2 regions of the Sphingomonas sanguinis genome follow, and region 2 is predicted to be linked to the other one. Evidence: predicted binding sites of a transcription regulator. Region 2 holds the regulator's gene; the other holds the start of a gene.

Region 1 (5,201 bases), 920 kb from region 2:
TCAGCGGATCGTGCGCGGCGTGAAGGCGCCGCAGCGTGTCGACATCGAGATGGTCGTAATGGCCGTGGCTCAGCAGCACGACATCGATCGGGGGCAGGTCGTCGAATGCTATCCCCGGTGCGGTCACCCGCTTCTGCCCGACGCGGCGGAATGGACTAGCACGCTCCGACCAGACCGGATCGGTGAGGATGTTCACCCCTGCCGCCTGGATCAGCAGCGAAGCATGGCCGACCATCGTCAAGCACAGGCCATCGACGCGCGCCTCGGGCCTGGCGGGCGTCACCGGCACCGACTTCGGCCATTTGGCAGCAGCCCCCGCCAGCTTCCAGCGCAGGATGGCGCGCAAGCCTCGATCGGTACTGGGCTGCCCCGGATTGAAGAAGCGCGTACCGTCGAAGTGATCGCTCGGCGGACCGTCATAATAGCGGTTGCGGGCCATGGTCAGGCGATGCTCATCAGCTGCGAGGGATAGGCGGTCAGTAAGCTAAGCGCCTCCTCCACCGGGGCAGTCAGCCAGCGTTCCTGATCTTCGGCCAGGAGGATGACCGGCATCGCCTTGGGATGCTTGGGCGCAACCAGCGGATTGGGCTCGGTCGTGCAGAATGCATAGACCCGGTCATGATCCTGGTCGACCTTCCAAAGCCCGGCGAAACACGGCGCTGGCTGATCCTCGACGGTGAACCACCAGTTGGTGTCGCCGGGGCCCTGGCGATCACCAGCGGCCTTGGGTTCGGCAAAGCGGGTGAACGGCACCAGGCAGCGATGCTCCGCCTTCAGCAGCCACGGCTTCCACATATTGCTCTGCATATTCCGGGCGTTCGTCCACCAGTCGTAGAGAAAGGGCAGTTCCCCGTCGCGCGCCGGGCGCTTGCGCGGTTTGCGGGTCGGGAAGCCCCAACGCATTGTGCTGAGCACCCGCCGGCCCTCCTCGACACGAACGACATAGCCGGGTTTGCCGGGCGCCGCGTAATCCTTCTCGACCTCCAGCGTGTTGCTCGCATCGTCGACTGCAGCAAGCGCGTCGAAATAGGTCCGCGGATCGACCTTGATATTGTAAAGATTACACATTCGCTTGTTCGATCACGACCGGTAGCGCGAGACAAGCTTCTTCCACGTCGCGGCATCCGGATAGGGCAGAGCAGCGCCAGTGGGCTGATCCCGCCCGATCACCACATGGGGACGCTGGGTGTGTCCCTCCGCTTGGCATGCCGAGCAGCATAGCCGCCGCCCCACCAACCCCAGCGTGCCGTCCCATCCTCGCCGGTGAAACAGCCACCAGAGCGCAACGGCGTCCAAAACGCGGACGTGACCGCATTTCGGACAGTTGAGACGCAGCGTGCGCTTGTGCAGGGCACACTCCTCCAAAGTGCGCAGACGCCGCCCGATATGATTGTGATCGGCCCCTGCCCGGCTGTCTTGGCTACCCCTTTTGCGGCCCTCTTCTGCCACGGCCCTGTCCCGTTCCGATTATCGATCCGCTTCCGCAACGCCTTGACCCGCCAGCGGAATCAACGGAACATATAGCGAACATGCGAGTCGCAGCAATGATGTCTTCTACCGCCCCACCCCTAGAAACATTGGCCTGCCTGCGGGGCGCCATAGGCGCTGTAGGCGGCGGTGAGGGTGCGGTCCTGCCTTTCGGCATCAAGGCGGTAGACACGCGATTGACGGGCGGCGGCCTGGCGCTCGGCGGTCTGCACGAGACGTCTTCGGCCACACCGACCCTTACAGATGATGCAGCTGCCACGCTGTTCGCGGTCGGGATTGCCGCGCGCGCAGCAGCGCTGAGCGGCCGCCGGGTGCTCTGGGCGCTCACCCGGTTCGACCTCTATGCGCCGGGTCTCGAACAGGCCGGGCTCAGCCCTGCAACGCTGTTCTTCGCTGAGGTACGTGAGGACAAGGACGTTCTGGCCGTCATGGAGGATGGCTTGCGTCATGGCGGGCTTGCAGCGGTCGTCGGCGAGGTAAAGCGCGCCGACATGGTTGCGACCCGGCGACTGCAGCTGGCGGCCATGACGGGAAATACCCCTGCCCTGCTTTCGCGCCGCTGGCGCCGACAGGGCACCTGCCCGCTGACCGAGCTGTCGGCGGCGATGACACGGTGGCGGATCGCCTGTGCGCCCTCCACGCCGCTTCCCGCTCCAGGGGTCGGCCGCGCGCGCTGGATGGTCGAGCTGGCGCGCCAGCGCGGTGGCCCGGGCTTCACGATGGACTTGGAGGCATGCGATGACACGGGTCGCCTCGCTCTACCTGCCGCATCTCGCGATCGAGCGACTGCGACGGCTGGAGCGGCCGCGCGCGCTGCCTGAGCCAAGGCCTGCGCTCATGCTTCCTATCGACGATGACCCTGGTGCCTGCTCGGTGCCACGGGGCGGCGGCTGGCGTCCCGGTGCGCGCTGGGCGCAGCAAGGCGCGGCGCGTGGGGCGATGGAGGAGCAGGTGGCGGCACTGCCGCTGCACCAGCGACCGCCGATGCGCGAACTGGGTCGCCGGTCCGAGGCGGCGGACCATCCGTTCAAACACTCCAGCGCACCGGGCCAGCACAAGGCAGTATCAGGGCCAGCACCTGCGTTGAACCTCGTGCCGATGGTATTGGCCGAGCAGATCGGACAGCGACAGGTCATCGCCGCCGCTTGCCCGGCGGCGATGACGCTCGGACTGACCCCGGGCATGGCGGTGACGCAGGCGCGGGCGCTGATCCCGGATCTCGACATCCGCCCCGCCGACCGGGCGGCAGATATGGCGTTGCTGGCGGATCTGGCGCTGCATGCCGTGCGCCATTGGACACCGACCGCCGCGGTCAGCGGATCGGACGGGCTGTGGCTGGACCTGAGCGGCGTCGCGCATCTGCACGGGGGCGAGACCCGCTTCTGCCAACGACTGGTCGGGTTGTGCCGACGCTTCGGCCTGACCGCACGGGTCACGGTCGCCTCCACGCCGGGCGCAGCTCATGCGCTCGCCCGTTTCGGTCGCGATGCCATCCTGCTGGTTCCCGGCGGACAAGAGGCACAGGCGCTGGCTCCCTTACCTCCTGCCGCACTCCGCCTGACCCCGGAGGCAACAGCGGCGGCGAACCGGTTTGGGCTCGACCGGATCGCCGATCTCCTGCCGCTGCCACGCGGGCCGCTCGCCCGGCGGCTAGGCATGGCGAGTGTCCGCCGCCTCGACGAGGCACTGGGGCGTGTCCCCGAACCGATCGTGCCGGTCGTGCCCGAGGAGACGCCGGTCGCAAAGCGCCGGCTGCTCGAGCCGATCGGCACCGCCGAGGCGATCGAGCAGGTGATCGCCGACCTGCTCGCCGACATGATGCTGCTGTTGCAGGCGCGCGGGCGCGGTGTGCGCACATTGGTGCTGCTGCTTGACCGGATCGACGGCAGCGAGCAGCGGCTCGCGATCGGCACCGCGCGCGCGACCCGCGATGTCGTGCATCTCGCCCGCCTCTTCCACCTGTGCATCGAGCGGATCGATCCGGGTGACGGGATCGAGACGATGCGCCTCGCCGCGACGCGGACCGATCCGCTGGGTGCTACCGCGGTAGCCGGCGACCTGACCGGCGAGGCGGCGGTGCCCGACGTCGCGACGCTTGTCGACCAGATCGCCGGCCGGGTGGGCGAGGCGGCGCTGTTCACCGCCGCGCCAGTCGAGAGCGACGTGCCCGAACGCGCGGTACGCCGCGCGCCGCCGCTCGCCGCGCCGACTGGCTGGCCGGCCTGGCGCCGGCCGGTACGGCTGCTCAGCCGGCCCGAGCCGCTGACCGGCGTGCTCGCCCTCCTCCCCGACGCACCGCCGCGCCGCTTCACCTGGCGCGGGCAGGTCCATGCGGTGGTGGCCGGAGATGGTCCGGAGCGCATCCATGGCGAATGGTGGCGGCGCGACGGCGAGGTCTGGGCGGTGCGCGACTATTTTCGGGTCGAGGACGACACCGGCGCGCGCTTCTGGCTGTTCCGCCGCGGCGACGGCATCGATGCCGCGACCGGCGATCTGAGCTGGTATCTCCACGGGCTGTTCGGCTGATGGCTGCCGAGACGACCAGCTATGTCGAGCTTCAGGTGACGAGCCATTTCTCGTTCCTGCGCGGTGCCTCCAGCCCCGACGAATTCTTCGCCGCCGCCGCGCTGCAGGGCCATAGCGCGCTCGGCATCGTCGACCGCGGCAGCGTCGCCGGACTGGTGCGCGCCTGGGAGGCACAGAAGGCCACGGCCGTGCGGATGATCGCCGGCGCGCGGGTCGATCTCGATGACGGCCGCGCGGTGCTGCTCTACCCGACCGACAAGCGCGCCTGGTCACGGCTGACCCGGCTGCTGACGCTCGGCAAATCGCGTGCCGGTAAGGGGGGCTGTACGCTATGCTGGTCGGACGTCGTGGCGTGGAGCGAGGGGCTGATCGCCATCCTGCTCCCGGACGATGCGGGTGCGATGACCGCGGCGCATCTCGCCGCGCTGCGCACGACCTTCGGCACGCGCGGCTATTGCGGTCTCGCCTTCCGCCGCCGACCCGATGATGCGCTACGCCTGCACGACCTTGCCGCGCTGGCCGGGGAGGCAGGTGTCCGCGCGGTGGCGCTCGGCGACATCCTCTATCATGCTCCCGAGGCGCGGCTGTTGCAGGACGTCGTCACCGCGATCCGCGAGAAGTGCACGGTCGACACGCTCGGCTATCGGCGCGAGCGCCATGCCGACCGGCACCTCAAATCCCCGGCCGAGATGGAGCGGCGCTTCGCCGCCTTCCCCGATGCGATCGCCGCCACCGCCGCGATCGCGCGCGCCTGCACCTTCGACCTTGGCGAATTGAGCTACCAATATCCGCACGAGCGGGTGGTCGAGGGGCTGACTGCGCAGGGGGCACTCGAACAGCTGACCGAGACGGCGGCGGCGCGGATGTTCCCCGATGGCCTGCCGCAAGCCTATCGCGACCAGATCGGGCACGAGCTCAAGCTGATCGGCGAACTTGGCTATGCACCGTACTTCCTGACCGTGAACAGTATCGTCGCGGAGAGCCGACGCCGCGGCATCCTCTGCCAGGGCCGCGGCTCGGCGGCGAACAGCTGCGTCTGTTTCGTGCTGGGCATCACCAGCATCGACCCCATCAAGCACGAACTACTCTTCGAGCGCTTCGTCTCGGGTGAACGCCGCGAGCCGCCCGATATCGACGTCGACTTCGAGCATGAGCGGCGCGAGGAGATCATCCAGTGGATCTATGAC
Region 2 (5,201 bases):
ACCTGACCGAGCTTCACGCTCTCGGCTTCGGCCACCTTGCGTACCGCGTCTTCCAAAAGCTCCGTATCCCAGTTGTGCACCGCGTCAAGCGCGGTGTGAACGGAAAAGAGAATGCCCCGTGCCTTATCGTCGAGCAGGCCGGTGGCGGCGTCGTCCAGGCTCAACGGACGGGTCGCGAAAAGGAAGCGCGCGCCATCGGCCAATTCGTTCAAATTGGCCGCGCGCGGCTTCAGCGCGGGCATGGCGGCAGTCAGCAGCGCGACGTCCTCGACACCCATCCGCTTGGCGGTCAGTTCGGCCAGACGCGCGTCGTCGGCCTCGCGGATGTAATGACCGTTGAGGTTTTCGAGCTTCTTCAGGTCGAAACGCGACGGTGCCTTGCCGACCGCGGCGAGATCGAACCACCTCACCGCATCCTCGCGAGCGATAATCTCGGCATCGCCGTGGCCCCAGCCCAGGCGGAGGAGGTAATTGTCGAGCGCTTCGGGCAGGATGCCCATCTCGTCGCGATAGGCCTCGATCCCGACCGCGCCGTGGCGCTTGGACAGCTTGGCGCCGTCCGACCCGTGGATCAGCGGAATATGCGCATAGATCGGCTCGGCCCAGCCCATCGCCTTGTAGATCGGCAATTGGCGGAAGGCGTTGTTGAGGTGATCGTCGCCGCGAATCACATGGGTCACGCCCATATCGTGATCGTCGACCACGACCGCCAGCATATAGGTCGGCGTGCCGTCCGAACGGAGCAGGACCAGATCGTCCAGCTCGGCATTCTGCACGGTGACGCTGCCCTGCACGCGGTCCTCGATCGTCACCGCCCCCTCCCGCGGCGCGCGCAGACGGACGACGAAGGGCTGTCCCTCCGGCGCGGTGGCGGGATCGGCCTCGCGCCAGGGCGAGCGGATGCGCAGCGGCTGCTTGGCGGCCTGTGCGGCTTCACGCTGCGCAGCAATCTCTTCCTGCGTCATGTAGCAGCGATAGGCATGGCCCCGCTCCATCATCTCGCGGGCGACATCGGCATGGCGGTCGGCACGGGCGAACTGGAACACGGCGTCGCCGTCCCAGTCCAGGCCCAGCCAGCGCATGCCGTCCAGGATCGCGTCGATCGCGGGTTGGGTCGAGCGGGCGCGATCGGTATCCTCGATGCGCAGCAGGAACTTGCCGCCATTCGCCTTGGCGAACAGCCAGTTGAACAGCGCGGTGCGCGCGCCGCCGATGTGAAGGAATCCGGTCGGCGAGGGCGCGAAACGGGTCACGACTCCGCTCATGGTCGATCCGGTGGCGATATCATGTGTTGCGCTCAACCGCGCATACTCCCAGCATAAGATCCGATGGCCCAGTCAGCCGCCGCAGCCCCTAGCACCATGCGTCCGCGCCGCCAAATGCCGCGCCTTTGCCGGGCCGAGCAATGGGCGGAGGCCGAGCGGAACCAGATTCCGTTGTGGACGCCGGTCATGCTGGGGGCGGGGATAGCGGCATGGTTCGCGTTGCCCGATCCACGGGCCTGGGGCGCGGCGGTGCTGGCGGCCGGGGGCGTTGGGCTGGCGGCGGCGACGCTGAGCGATGGCGGGCGGGTGATGCGCGCCGCTGGGGTGGCGGCGATGCTCGTCGTGGCGGGCATGCTGCTGGCCTGGGCGCGCGCCGAGTCGGTGCGGGCACCCGTTCTAGCGCGGCCGGTCATGGCGGACATGGTCGCCGAGGTGGAGAGGGCGGAGCCGCTTGCCGCACGGCAAATCGTCCGGTCGATGTTGTGTCCGATCGAGGCGCGGGACGGGCGCGGGCGGCGTTTGAGCCTGCCGCCGCGTATCCGGGTATCGCTGGCACAGGAGGATGCGCCTGTCGGGCTAGGGCCGGGCGCGCGGGTCCGGTTGCGGGCGAGACTGATGCCGCCCGCCGGGCCGGTCGCTCCGGGGGGCTATGATTTCGCGCGCGCGGCCTGGTTTCAAGGGATCGGCGCCACGGGACGCGGCTCCGCGCCGGTGCGGATGCTGCACCCGGCCAACCAAGGCCCCGGATTGCGCCAACGCCTGTCGCAGCGGATCACCGCCCAGGTTCCGGGCAGCGCAGGCGGGATCGCCGCGGCGCTGGCGACCGGGGATGTCGGCGCGATCGCGCAAGATGATGCGGAGGCGATGCGCCGCGCGGGGCTGGCGCATCTTTTGTCGGTCAGCGGACTTCACATAACGGCCGTCGTCGGGATCGTAATGGTGCTGACGATCCGGCTGCTGGCGCTTTGGCCCTGGCTGGCGTTGCGGGTGCGACTGCCCTTGCTGGGCGCAGCGGCGGGTGCGGTCGCGGCGGTCGGATACACCTGGCTGACCGGGGCGGAGGTCCCCACGATACGGTCGTGCGTGGCGGCCATGCTCGTTCTGGCGGCACTGGCGATGGGGCGCGAGGCGATGACCTTGCGGCTGGTCGCGGCGGGGGCGCTGATCGTGCTGATCTTCCGGCCTGAGGCGCTGGTGGGCGCCAGCTTTCAACTCTCCTTCGCCGCGATCACGGCGATCGTCGCGCTTCACGAAAGCCCCGCCATCCACCGCTGGCTGGGGCCGCATCCCGACTGGCGCTGGGCGGCCTTGCGGCATCTGGGCGCGTTGTTGCTGACCGGGCTGGTGGTCGAGGCGGCGCTGATGCCGATCGCGGTCTATCACTTCCACAAGGCGGGGCTTTATGGCGCCTTGGCCAATATCGTCGCCATTCCGTGGACGACCTTCGTCGCCATGCCGCTGGAGATGATCGCGCTATTGTTCGAGCCTCTGGGGCTGGGCGGCCCGTTCTGGTGGCTGCTGGAACAGGCGTTGGGTTTGCTGCTGAAACTCGCCCATGCCGTCTCGACCATGCCGGGATCGGTGATCGCCCTGCCGGTCGCGCCGGGATGGGCGTTCGGGCTGGCCGTTGCGGGAGGGCTTTGGATCGCGCTTTGGCGGACCCGGTGGCGATGGCTCGGAATGCCTGCGCTGGTCGCGGGCGTGTCGATGATGATCGTAGCGCGGGCGCCCGACCTGATCGTTACCGGGGACGGTCGCCATGCCGGGATCGCGGTGGGCCAGGGCATGGCGCTGCTTCGCGACCGGGCGGGGGACTATATGCGCACCACTCTGTCCGAACTTGGTGGCACCGATGCCGAGCCGTTGGCGCTTGCCGATCAGCCTGCGGCGCGGTGCGGGCGGGACATGTGCGTGATCGAACTGCGGCGCGGTGGACGATCCTGGCGGATCGCGGCGACGCGTAGTGGCTATCCGGTTCCGTGGAAGGCGTTGATCGCGCTTTGCGGGCGGGTGGACATCATGATCGCCGATCGTCGTCTGCCGGGTGCATGTCGACCGCGCTGGTTGAAGCTGGACACTATCGTTCTGAAGCGAACGGGTGGCGTCTCGATCCGGCTCGACCCGCCCGAGGTGCGGACGGTGCGCCAGCCGGGTGATCGTCATCCATGGTCGATCATGGAACCCGCAAAAGGCCTATGAGCCTCGCCATTCACAAGCGGATGCATCTGGCGGCATCCAAAACGTCATCGCGAACGAAGCGAAGCAATTAAGAAGCGGATCAGAACGTCCGGGATTGCTTCGCTCGGCTCACCATGGCGGATCGATGCCGGGTTGCCCTCACTCGTAACGGCGCAAAATGCCTGAGAGCTTGCCCTGCACCCGTACCTGCGCGGGCGCGTAACGCTGCGGATCATAGGCCCGGTTGGCGGGGTCGAGGCGGACCATCGAACCTTCGCGCCGGAAATATTTTAGCGTGGCCTCGCTATCGTCGATCAGCGCGACGACGATCTGCCCGTCGCGCGCCACATCGGTCCGGCGGATCAGCGCATAATCGCCGTCAAGAATACCTGCCTCGACCATCGAATCGCCCGACACCTCGAGCGCATAATGTTCGCCCGAACCCAGCAGAGCGGCGGGGACGGCAAGCATCGAGCTGCCTTCGAACGCCTCGATCGGCACACCGGCGGCAATCCGGCCGTGGAGCGGGATTTCGACCACGTCATTGGCCGGTTCAATCGCCGGACGTGCGGAGGGCGTGTGGACATTGCCTGATGCGGGTTCTGCCACAGCAGGCTTCTCGGGCCGGTCGGGCATCCGCAACACCTCCAGCGCGCGGGCGCGGTTGGGCAGGCGGCGGATGAAGTGGCGTTCCTCCAGCGCGGAGATCAGGCGGTGGACGCCCGACTTGGACTTGAGGTCCAGCGCCTCCTTCATCTCTTCGAAGGAGGGCGAGACGCCGGTTTCCTTCAAACGGTCGTTGATGAAGCAGACAAGCTCATGCTGCTTTGCGGTGAGCATCGCGATCCTCCGTCCAGAACAGACGTGGAACTTATATGGAACGTTTTGGCTTGCGTCAAGCGAGCATCAGGATTTCCGCCGAGTCGCCTGTCGCGGCGGGGGGAGCGTGTGGCGGGCGGATGATAAGGCAGGTCGAACGCGCCAAAGTCAGCAGCATCGAGCTGTCCTGGATGGCCGCCGCATGAACCCGCCCGTCGATCATCGCCGCGCGCAGATAGTCGATGCGCGGGCCATTGGCGGGCAAATCCTCGCCCAGTATGGCGGGGATGGGCCTGGGCAGTGGCTCGGCCGCACCTGCCAGATGCGCGATCAGGGGGCGCACGAACAGCGTTGCGGTGACGAAGGCCGAGACGGGATTGCCCGGCAGGCTGAGCACCACCGTCTCGCCGAGCCGTCCCGCCATCATCGGCTTGCCGGGGCGAAGCGCGATGCGCCAGAAATCGACGCTGCCCCCGGCCGCCTTGAGCGCGGGCTGGACGAGATCATGATCCCCGACCGAGGCGCCGCCGGTAGTGACGAGCAGGTCGGCCTCGACCGAGGCAAAGGCGTCGCGGAGCTTGCCCAGATCATCGGGCAGGATGCCCAGATCGATGATCTCGACCGGCAGATCGGCCAGCATCGCCGCCAGCATGACGCCGTTCGATTCGGGTAGGGCAGCAGGATCGGTGCTACCGGGCGGGACCAGTTCGTCGCCAGTTGCGGCGATCGCGACGCGAACGGCCGGTCGGACGGGCAGGACGGCGTGACCGCCAGTCGCGGCCACCGCGATGCGCGCCGGGGTCAGTCGCTGCCCAGCAGCGATCAGTGTCGCACCTTCGGAAAAGTCCAGCCCGCGCCGCCGGACATTGCGGCCCTGATGGGGGGGGCCTTCGCCTGCCAGCGTCAGAACCGCGCCATCGCGCGCCGCTTCCTCCTGGA

What was found. The regulator LexA, encoded in region 2, represses DNA repair genes until DNA is damaged. The targets are predictions, from matches to a motif close to GTTCCNCNCTTGTTCT.
Region 1: a site for LexA is predicted at 1,514-1,529, ahead of KV697_RS00030 (ImuA family protein). Genes of this name have one in related genera too.

Annotation. Positions count from the first base shown of each region.
Region 1 covers NZ_CP079203.1:2,896-8,096, reverse strand. Annotated here, with positions in the region: gene KV697_RS00040 (MBL fold metallo-hydrolase) at 1-439, opposite strand, end outside; gene KV697_RS00035 (SOS response-associated peptidase) at 442-1,068, opposite strand; gene KV697_RS00030 (ImuA family protein) at 1,545-2,309, shown strand; gene KV697_RS00025 (Y-family DNA polymerase) at 2,227-4,014, shown strand; gene KV697_RS00020 (error-prone DNA polymerase) at 4,014-5,201, shown strand, end outside.
Region 2 covers NZ_CP079203.1:926,989-932,189, reverse strand. Annotated here, with positions in the region: gene gltX (glutamate--tRNA ligase) at 1-1,265, opposite strand, end outside; gene KV697_RS04045 (ComEC/Rec2 family competence protein) at 1,362-3,464, shown strand; gene lexA (transcriptional repressor LexA) at 3,603-4,283, opposite strand; gene KV697_RS04035 (molybdopterin molybdotransferase MoeA) at 4,339-5,201, opposite strand, start outside.